Regions from separate parts of the Klebsiella sp. WOUb02 genome, predicted to be linked through region 2. Evidence: predicted binding sites of a transcription regulator. Region 2 holds the regulator's gene; the other holds the start of a gene.

Region 1 (4,925 bases), 140 kb from region 2:
GTGAAGCGGAAAACCTGAAATCATTTCTGGCCAATGAAAGATTATAATTTCACGGGGCGAGAGAAATGACTCAGGGGAAATCTTTAATCTCTCGCAAAATTTAAAAAATGTGTTAAGTTGTTTCTCACAGCAACTATTACAGAAGATTAATAAACCTATATTAAACGAGGCCCATTATGTCTAAAATCTACCGCGGACGCCGACTGGCGCTGTACGTCCTGCTGGCCATCCTGATCGCCACGCTGGTGGGCTACAGCACCTATAGTTTTGTAAAAGCGACGATCTAATAATGACTTTAATTTACATTAAAGTGTTATTAACTTAATCACAAAAATTTCGATTTAAATTAACAGAAATATTAAAAATGGAGCATCAGAGATAATACAAAGAGGCGAGAATAATAGCCGGCGAAAGAATATTGCGTTAAATAATATTTTGCCCGACAATATGTTTTTTAACTGACGATTAACAAGTAATGAAACATCCGCTTGAAACGCTGATCTCTGCCGCCGGTATCCTGCTGCTGGCGCTGCTCTCCTGCCTGCTGCTGCCGGCCCCCTCCCTTGGGCTAACGCTGGCGCAGAAGCTGGTTGCGACCTTTCATCTGCTCGATCTCAACCAGTTCTACACCCTGCTGTTTTGCCTGTGGTTTTTAGCGCTGGGCGCGATTGAATACGTGGTGCTGCGCTGGATCTGGCGCCGCTGGTTTTCCCTTGAGCGTTAGGCCGGTAAAATCGCGCATCCCCGCCACCAGCGCCTCACACCACGCGGCGTAATCGTGGCCGCTGGAGAAGGGGTGGAAGCTGACGCGATAGCCTTTGTCGCGCAGCACCCGCTCAAACTCCAGCGTATTGGCATAAATCCCGCCGTCCGGTCCCGCGGTCTCAAACCTGCCCGCCTGCAGCCAGAAGCGCACCGGATAGCGCGGCGACTGCTGATACTGCCGCGTCAGCCAGCTCGCCTCCTCCCCCTTCGGCGCCCACCAGTACGACCCCGACAGGCTGATCACGTTGGCGAACTGGCGCGGATAGCGCAGCGCCACCCATGAAGCGGCCAGGCCGCCGTAGCTCGAACCGGCGACCACGGTCTTTTGCCGCGTCGGGTTCAGCCCCTGCTGGCGCAGCCACGGCAGCAGCTCGTGGGCCATAAAGTCGGCGAAGAAGGGGTTGGGCGGCAGCTCTTTGGCCCGCCGCGGGTGATCGAGGCTATCGATAAACACCACGTTCACCGGCGGCAGCGCGTGGCTGGCGATCAGGCTATCGAGGACGTTGGCGAAGCGGTATTCATCCTGGTAGGTTTTGCCGTCGAACAGCATCAGGGTCCAGCGCGCCGGCTGCGGCAGGCGCGGGCGATAGATCGACACCTCCCGGCTATTTTGCAAAAAGTCGCTGTACAGCTGATGGCGGGTCAGGGTGCCGTAGCGCAGCGGCTGCGCCATCCGCTGCGGGGTGCAGAAACGCGCCGGGTTGAGGGCCAGCAGCGAATAGCGGTTCCAGCGATCGCTGGCGGCGTTGACGCTGTGCGGATTCAGCGGATCGGCCTGGGCGCTGACCAGAATCGCCCGCCGCTGGTCGCGCGCGCTGCCGTCAATCACCGGCACGTCCGGCGCCAGCTTGTACTGCATCAGCGTGTCCGCCGGGACCACGTAGCTGCGGAACCAGACGTCGGAGCTGCCGAGACGAAACAGCGGATCGTGATCGCCCGCCGGCGATCCCAGGATAAACACGTTGCGGCTCGCCCCGCGCCACAGGAAGGTGACGCGCTTATGGCCCGCGTCCAACGCCTCAACCATCGGCGTCCCCTCCTGCTCGCGCTCCAGCCAGAAGCCCGCCGTTGAGCCTCCCGCCGCCAGCTCCCGCATCAGCCGCTGCAGACGCGGGCTAACGGGGTCCAGAGGCTGATTTTTCGCCAGCGCGGTCGTCTCCTTCATCCGCCACTGAAAGCGCCAGCGGGTGCCCTCTTCGCCGTGCAGCAACAGCGCCGAAGGGCGGTTTACCGGCAGCGAGAACAGCAGCGTCTGTTCGCCGTCCGCCGGTCCGCCCGCCAGCAGCGTGCGCAGGCGGCGGCTGTGCTCATCCAGCAGGCGGGCATCCGTCACCCCGGAGAGGGTCGCGGTGACGTAGTTTTCACCCAACGTCGGCAGGTCAAAACAGACCTCACCGCTGGCATCGAATTTTCCCTGCAACTCCCCCTGCAGCGAGGGAGACTCGCAGTTCATTGCCGCCGCCGGTAGCGCGCTCATCCCCACCAGCAGACCACTCCATGCCATCTTCATTGCCCGATTATCCCTGTAAGAATTTGTTGCCAACGCTAATGCAAATGGGAATGATTTGCAATAACATCTATCCGGTTAGTGATGACCGTTAGATTTCCTCTTAACGGAAGAACGGCTTTCTATGGCAATTAAAATCAAGGATGTAGCTAAAAATATGTTTAAAAATAATAAAATAACAAAACTCTGGGTCACGGGTCTGGCGCTGGCCTCATGCGCGGGGCAGGTACGGGCAGCGGAGGAGACGCTGGTGGTCACGGCGGGCAGCGGCGAAGATCCTACCGCGCCGCTCAGCGGCATCGTGGCGACAAAAACGCTGTCGGCCACCAAAACCGCCGCCGAGCTGATCAAAACGCCGCAGTCGGTCTCGGTGGTCACCCGCGATCAGATGAAGGCCCTCGACGTCACCTCGGTATCCCAGGCGCTGCGCTACAGCGCCGGCGTCTTTACCGAGTATCGCGGGTCCTCCAATCGCAATGACGAAGTCTTCGTGCGCGGCTTCAGCTACGTGCCGAAGTATCTCGATGGCCTGAGCTACGGCGCCACCGCCTCCTCGCAAACCGGCACCTTCGATCCGTGGCTGCTGGAGCGCGTGGAGCTGGTGCGCGGCCCGGCCTCGGTGCTGTTTGGTCAGGTCAATCCCGGCGGACTTATCAGCATGACCAGCAAACGCCCCACCAGTCAGCCGGTTCACGAAGTGCAGTTCCGCACCGGCAATAACAATCTGGCCGAAGGAGCCTTCGATTTTGGCGGCCCGCTGAACGATGACGGCAGCCTGCTGTATCGCCTGAACGGTATCGCCCGCAGCCAGAATAACCAGGTCGACGACTACAAAGAGACGCGGATGGCGATTGCGCCGGCGCTGACCTGGTATCCCAACCAGGCCACCCGCTTCACGCTGCTCACCAGCTATCAAAAAGATCCCGATGCCGGCTACCGTAACTTCCTGCCGCGCTACGGCACCGTCAGCAGCGTCGACGGCAGCTATATTCCACGCGATTTTAACGTCAGCGACCCTAACTATAATCAGTCGTGGCGCGAGCAAACGATGATCGGCTATGAGTTTGAGCATCAGCTTAACGACACCTTCACCCTGCGCCAGAACGCGCGCTACGCCACCATCAAGCAGAAGTATCGTTATCTGGTGTACACCACCAGCGACGCCAACAGTTCGGTTCTGTCGCGCCGCGCCCAGCGCGAGGAGCGCCAGACCGACGAGTTCGGCATTGATAATCAGCTTGAGGCGCAGTTTACCAGCGGCCAGCTGACGCATACCGCCATCGGCGGGCTGGACTATAAAACCAGCAAGGATAAACAGTACCTCGGCCGCGCCGGCGGATCGCAGTACGATCTCGACTGGCGCCATCCGGCGTACGGCGTTAACGTCGACGAAAGTACCTTCAGCACCGCCAGCGACGAGCAGCAGAATCTCGACCAGCTGGGCGTCTATCTGCAGGATCAGCTGAACTGGGAGAACTGGGAGCTGCTGCTTTCCGGCCGCTATGACTGGGCGGAAGTGCGGACTACCGATTTTACCAACGCCGGCCGTAGCCAGAAAAACGACAGCAAGTTCACCTGGCGTACCGGCCTGCTGTACGCCTTTGATTTCGGCCTCTCTCCGTATATCAGCTACAGCACCTCCTTTGAACCGAACCTGCAAACCAACCGGGCGCCGGGAGTCGGTCCGTTCGATCCCAGCGTAGGCAAGCAGCTGGAGGTGGGCCTGAAGTATCAGCCAAACCAGAATGCGCTGATGACCCTGGCGATGTACGACCTGACCCAGAGCAACGTCGCCACCTACAACAGCGCGGCGGGATGGTTTGAAAACAGCGGCAAAGTGCGCTCGAAAGGGATTGAGGCCGAGGCGCACGCCACGGTGTTCGACAATCTGAACCTGATTGCGTCCTACACCTGGACCGACGCCGAAACCGTCAGCACCACCGTGGCGGGAACCGAAGGGAAAACGCCGGCACGTATCCCGACGCATATGGCGTCGGCCTTCACCAGCTATACGCTGCCGAGCGGCGTGCTGAAAAGCCTGACCGCCGGGGTCGGCATGCGCTATATCGGCACCAGCTACGGTGACGCCAAAAACACCTTCAAGGTGCCGGCGGTGGATCTGTATGACGCGATGGTGAGCTATGAGCTAGGCGAGCTGAGCCCGCGCCTGCAGGGGGCGAAGGTGCAGTTCAACGTGAATAATATCGCCGATACCAAATACGTCGCATCGTGCGCCAGCGATAGCGCCTGTTTCTACGGTATTGGCAGAACGGTAACGGCGACGGTGAACTACGCCTGGTAAGAAAAGCATCCGCCGGTCTCCCCCGGCGGATGCGTCTCAATGGGCGCGATGGTGGTTCTCTTTGCGGTAGGCGCCCGGCGGCTGGTTAAACGTCCGGGTAAAGATGCGGGTAAAGGTCTGCTGCGAATCAAAGCCGTATTTCAGGCAGATATCGTAAACCCGCTGGTCGGTATCGCGCAGATCGCGCGCCGCCAGCCGTAGCTTACGTTCACGAATATAGCGCCCCAGACTCTCCCCTTTATATTGTAAAAACAGTCGTTGCAGATGCCATTTTGAGTAACCGGAGTGGCGAGCAATATCATCAATACGCAGCGGCTGATGCAAATTGTCATCAATCCACCCGACGATAGT
Region 2 (4,925 bases):
CAAACCAGGATGGCGGTAAAACTCAGAGAGCTCTGGGTCTTGCAGCCGGATGGCAGAATGTCCAACATAATACCCTAACCCGACGGAGCGAAAAAAAGAACTTTGCCATGAAATTAAATAGCCGCGCGCAATCTGCACAAAATCCGCACAATAATTCCCCTGTGGTCCTCGTTCACGGTCTGTTTGGCAGCCTTGATAACCTGGGGATCCTCGCACGCGACCTGGTTGCCGACTACGATATCCTGCAGGTCGATATGCGCAATCACGGCCTTTCCCCGCGCGATCCGCAGATGACCTACGCCGCTATGGCTGAGGATCTGCTCGACACCCTTGACGATCTGCAGCTGGAAAAAGCGACCTTTATCGGCCACTCGATGGGCGGTAAAGCGGTGATGGCGCTAAGCGCCCTGGCTCCTGACCGCATCGACGGCCTGGTGGCTATCGATATCGCGCCGGTGGATTATCACGTCCGCCGCCATGACGAAATCTTTGCCGCCATCAACGCCGTGACCGCCGCCGGCGCCGCAACCCGTCAGCAGGCGGCGGCAATTATGCGCCAGCATCTACAGGAGGAGGGCGTGATTCAGTTCCTGCTGAAGTCCTTCGTTGACGGCCAGTGGCGGTTTAACGTGCCGGTCCTGTGGGATCAATATAGCCATATCGTTGGCTGGCAGCCGGTTCCCGCCTGGCCGCATCCGGCCCTGTTTATCCCGGGCGGCAACTCACCCTACGTGACCGATGAGTATCGCGACGCGCTGCTGGCTCAGTTCCCTCAGGCCCGCGCGCACGTGATTGCCGGCGCGGGCCATTGGGTCCATGCGGAGAAACCGGAAGCGGTATTGCGCGCCATTCGCCGATATCTCTCCTCTTTAGCGGCATAACTGGCTAAAAACTGCCCGACCGCGCCGCAGAATGCCCGCGGTCGTTGGCGCAGCGGTTCGCCTGATGTATTATGGCGCGCTATCTGTGTCGGCAATGGCCCGACAATTTGTTTCCCCGAAGTCACTCTGAATCATGGCAAAAGAACAAACGGACCGTACGACATTAGATTTGTTCGCAACCGAGCGTCGCCCGGGTAGACCAAAGACCAATCCGCTTTCGCGCGACGAGCAGCTGCGCATCAATAAACGCAACCAGCTTAAACGCGACAAAGTTCGCGGCTTAAGGCGCGTGGAGCTCAAGCTCAACGCTGAAGCGGTTGATGCGCTCAATGAGCTGGCCGATGCCCGCAATATGAACCGCAGCGATCTGATTGAAGAGATGTTGATGAACCAGCTGGCGGCCCTGCATAGCCAGAGTAAAGCCTGAGAAACCGCAAAAACAACACTTTCATGTAGCAGAGTGTGCAGTCGGGCGTGATTGCTGTTTCCGCGCCCTTCCCTGTTCTGCTATGATTGCCGTTATCTGCGGGCATTACGCCACTACCACATCATTAAGTTTCAAGAGGTTATTTTACTCATGGCAATCATCGGCATCTTTTTTGGCAGCGACACCGGCAACACCGAAAATATTGCAAAAATGATCCAAAAGCAGCTTGGTAAAGACGTTGCTGATGTTCACGACATTGCCAAAAGCAGCAAAGAAGACCTGCAGGGTCATGACATTCTGCTGCTGGGCATCCCAACCTGGTACTACGGTGAAGCACAGTGTGACTGGGACGATTTCTTCCCGACGCTGGAAGAGGTCGACTTCAACGGCAAGCTCGTCGCCCTGTTTGGCTGCGGCGACCAGGAAGACTACGCTGAATACTTCTGTGACGCGCTGGGAACCATTCGCGACATCATCGAACCGCGCGGCGCAACCATCGTCGGCCACTGGCCAACGGCGGGCTACCATTTCGAAGCCTCTAAAGGTCTCGCTGATGACGACCATTTCGTCGGTCTGGCTATCGATGAAGACCGTCAGCCTGAGCTGACCAACGAGCGCGTAGAGAAATGGGTTAAGCAGGTTTCTGAAGAACTGCATCTCGAAGAAATCATAAACGCCTGATCGTTAAACGGCGCTATCCTGGGATATCGCCGTATTAATAGGTAAAAGCAATAAAACTAATAGCTACAAGTTTTTAACTTTTAATCACATATCTGTACAATGTCCTCTGATTTAACGAGGAGACGTGACGCAGTTTGTAGCCTGTGCCTCGTTTTTGACAGCATAAAAGGCTCGATGCTTGCGGTTTTCATTTCATCATGGCAGTTCTATAATGAAACGCATTACATCGGGTGATTCTCTGTATTACTTCCGCTAATGGAAGTAGATCGTTTAGCAACAGGACAGATTCCGCATGACTGACAACAATACCGCATTGAAGAAGGCTGGCCTGAAAGTCACACTTCCACGATTAAAAATTCTGGAAGTGCTGCAGGGGCCGGATAACCATCACGTCAGCGCGGAAGATTTATACAAACGCCTGATCGACATGGGTGAAGAGATCGGTCTGGCCACCGTTTACCGCGTACTGAACCAGTTTGATGATGCCGGCATTGTTACCCGCCATAATTTTGAAGGCGGTAAATCCGTTTTCGAACTGACGCAGCAGCATCATCACGATCACCTGATTTGCCTCGATTGCGGCAAAGTGATTGAGTTCAGCGATGACTCCATCGAAGCGCGTCAGCGTGAAATTGCCCACCGTCACGGTATCCGCCTGACCAACCACAGCCTGTACCTGTACGGCCACTGTGCGGAAGGCGATTGCCGCGAAAATGAACACGCGCACGACGCGGTGGAAAAATAGTTTCCCGCCGCGTAAGCAGCAAAAAGCCAACCCGAAGGTTGGCTTTTTTTATGCCCGCAAATAGGAGGTACGAGGGAAATCAGGGCCGGGTATTGTTGCGGCGGATCTCTTTCCAGATCTGGTCGCAGCGGGCTTTCACCGCCTGATCGTTGCCGGTGCGGGTCGCCAGGATACACTGCTGATAATCCAGCACGCGCACGCTTTCCTGCGTGGCGAACTGCTGGTGCTGCTTATCCTCTTTAAGAACGTTCAGCACGCTCTGGCAGGCCTGAACTTTATCCGGATTCCCTTCTGCCGTATTGATGCAGGCGCTGTAGGCGTCCTTCAATTTAGTATCTTCTTTTGGCGCCGGTGACTGCGTACAGGCCACCAGGCCCGATGCCAGCATGGCGATGAGCAATAGCTTTTTCATAATCAACCTCACGGACTGGCGGCAGGCTTACGCCCGCGGCTGCGGCATCAGAAAATAGTGAACGGAGCAATAACCATAAACTTCACGTCGCGCTCATCCTGGAAGATATTGCCGTAGCCGCCGCTCCAGCTAGGAATATCGGAGTGGTTGTCGTACTGGGTGAAGTGGAGCTTGAACAACGTTCCCTTCGCCCGGCCATCCTGCACGGTATACATGGCATCGAGGCTGTAGGCCGACTCTTCCAGACGTTTGTCGGCGTTGTAGTAGGCATCTGGCGTCGCCATTTTGCCCGGCTTCGCATCCCATGCATAAACGTAAGACGCGCCAAACGCCCAGCCCGGCATATTCCAGTTTTTCATGTCATACATGGCGCCGAAGAACACGGCCTTTTCACCGTTGGCGTTGAAGTCGGAGCGGTTATCCCACCACACGTCCAGGCGACCGTTAGAAGATGCGTAGGTTGGGGTCATACGCTGCAGGAAGTAGCCCTGCTGGCCCTCGGCCTTAACCCAGGTGCCTTCCAGACGCAGGTCCAGCACGTCGGCAACCTTGTAGCCAAAGGTCAGCGCCTGCAGCCAGGCGGTGCCGTCGTAAATATCGTTCGCGCCGCCGTTGCTGACCTTATCGCGGGTGCCGTAGAACTGATAGCTGGTGTTTAACGGGGTGCCGGCAACGTCAAATTTATAGCTGGCCTTAGCAAAATACTGGTCGATATAGCCCTGAGCCTGGCCAAACGCGGCCTCCAGCACGAGGTCGTTTTTAAAATCATATTTGGCGCCGATGGAGTGCAGATAATCGACTTTCGTCTTCTTATCGTTCTGGTAGAACTCATCCATCTCAATGTGCCACGGCGCTTTGTATTCGTTGGTCCACATGTAGGAGAAGCTCAGCGCGCCAGAGTCGCCGTAATCAAAGTTGGCCCCGGCTTCAGCGCCCTGATAAGTGCCCGGCATAAAGCTCCAGTGCGGAGCCAGCAGCGTTTGCCCGGTTGGTTGAATGTAGCCAGCACGCGCCCACACCGGGCCATACTTAAATTTCGCCGCCGCTTTATAGAGGCTGATCCCGCTCTTATCGCCGGAGTAATCTTCGTCGTAGGCTTTATTCCTTGAGGAGAAGGCAATTTCGTTCGGGTGGCCGCTTTCGCTGCTTTCCGCCATCTCAATTGCGGTAAAGGCAGCCACGTCAATACCAAACATATCGGCAGCATAGCCGGACTGGAAATCCAGGTTGGCGTTCCAGGTTGAATGCGAAAGGTTGGTTTTGTACTTATCGCCGTCGGTAACATCTTTACGGTCGCGCTCACGCTGCCAGTAATAGATACCGCCGGTTAACGTGGAATCATCGATAAAACCTGCTGCGCTGGCCTGCGGAACAACGATCCAGCTCGACATCGCGGTGACGGCGGCAATAGCCAGCGCCAGCGTACTACGTTTGCCACTAAACGTACGCATGTGCATATCCTCTTTGACGTTTTAAAACGCGGAGCCAAAGGCAAGCCGCGAAAAATAAATAAGACTGCTAAAAAGCGGGGCGGTAAAAGTCCGCATATCCGCTATCGATAGACTATTTTTCGTGACGCGAATTATCAATCTCTTTCGCCGACCAAAGCTTAAGATTATGACAAAGCGCACATAATCTATGTCTGTTTGTTACAGTCTTAAATTTCGTACATTTAGCACCTAATTCTCTGCGAAATAAGGATAAAGAGGGAAATGAAAACGCTTACAGCGATTTTTTACGCGACAATAGCCGGGGAGGCTGGCGGGATATATTACAGGC

Evidence for each region. The regulator Fur, encoded in region 2, represses iron uptake genes when iron is present. The targets are predictions, from matches to a motif close to ATAATAATGAGAACNACTATCAA.
Region 1: ABOC21_RS18045 (TonB-dependent siderophore receptor) is a predicted target of Fur. The motif match lies at 2,314-2,336, and genes of this name have one in related genera.

The regions. Positions count from the first base shown of each region.
Region 1 is NZ_CP170110.1:2,303,964-2,308,888, forward strand. Features, by position in the region: gene ABOC21_RS18035 (DUF1158 domain-containing protein) at 476-724, shown strand; gene ABOC21_RS18040 (alpha/beta hydrolase-fold protein) at 653-2,275, opposite strand; gene ABOC21_RS18045 (TonB-dependent siderophore receptor) at 2,430-4,574, shown strand; gene ABOC21_RS18050 (RamA family antibiotic efflux transcriptional regulator) at 4,611-4,925, opposite strand, start outside.
Region 2 is NZ_CP170110.1:2,161,350-2,166,274, forward strand. Features, by position in the region: gene ybfF (esterase) at 108-881, shown strand; gene ybfE (LexA regulated protein) at 1,015-1,308, shown strand; gene fldA (flavodoxin FldA) at 1,459-1,989, shown strand; gene fur (ferric iron uptake transcriptional regulator) at 2,282-2,734, shown strand; gene chiQ (ChiQ/YbfN family lipoprotein) at 2,814-3,146, opposite strand; gene chiP (chitoporin ChiP) at 3,194-4,597, opposite strand.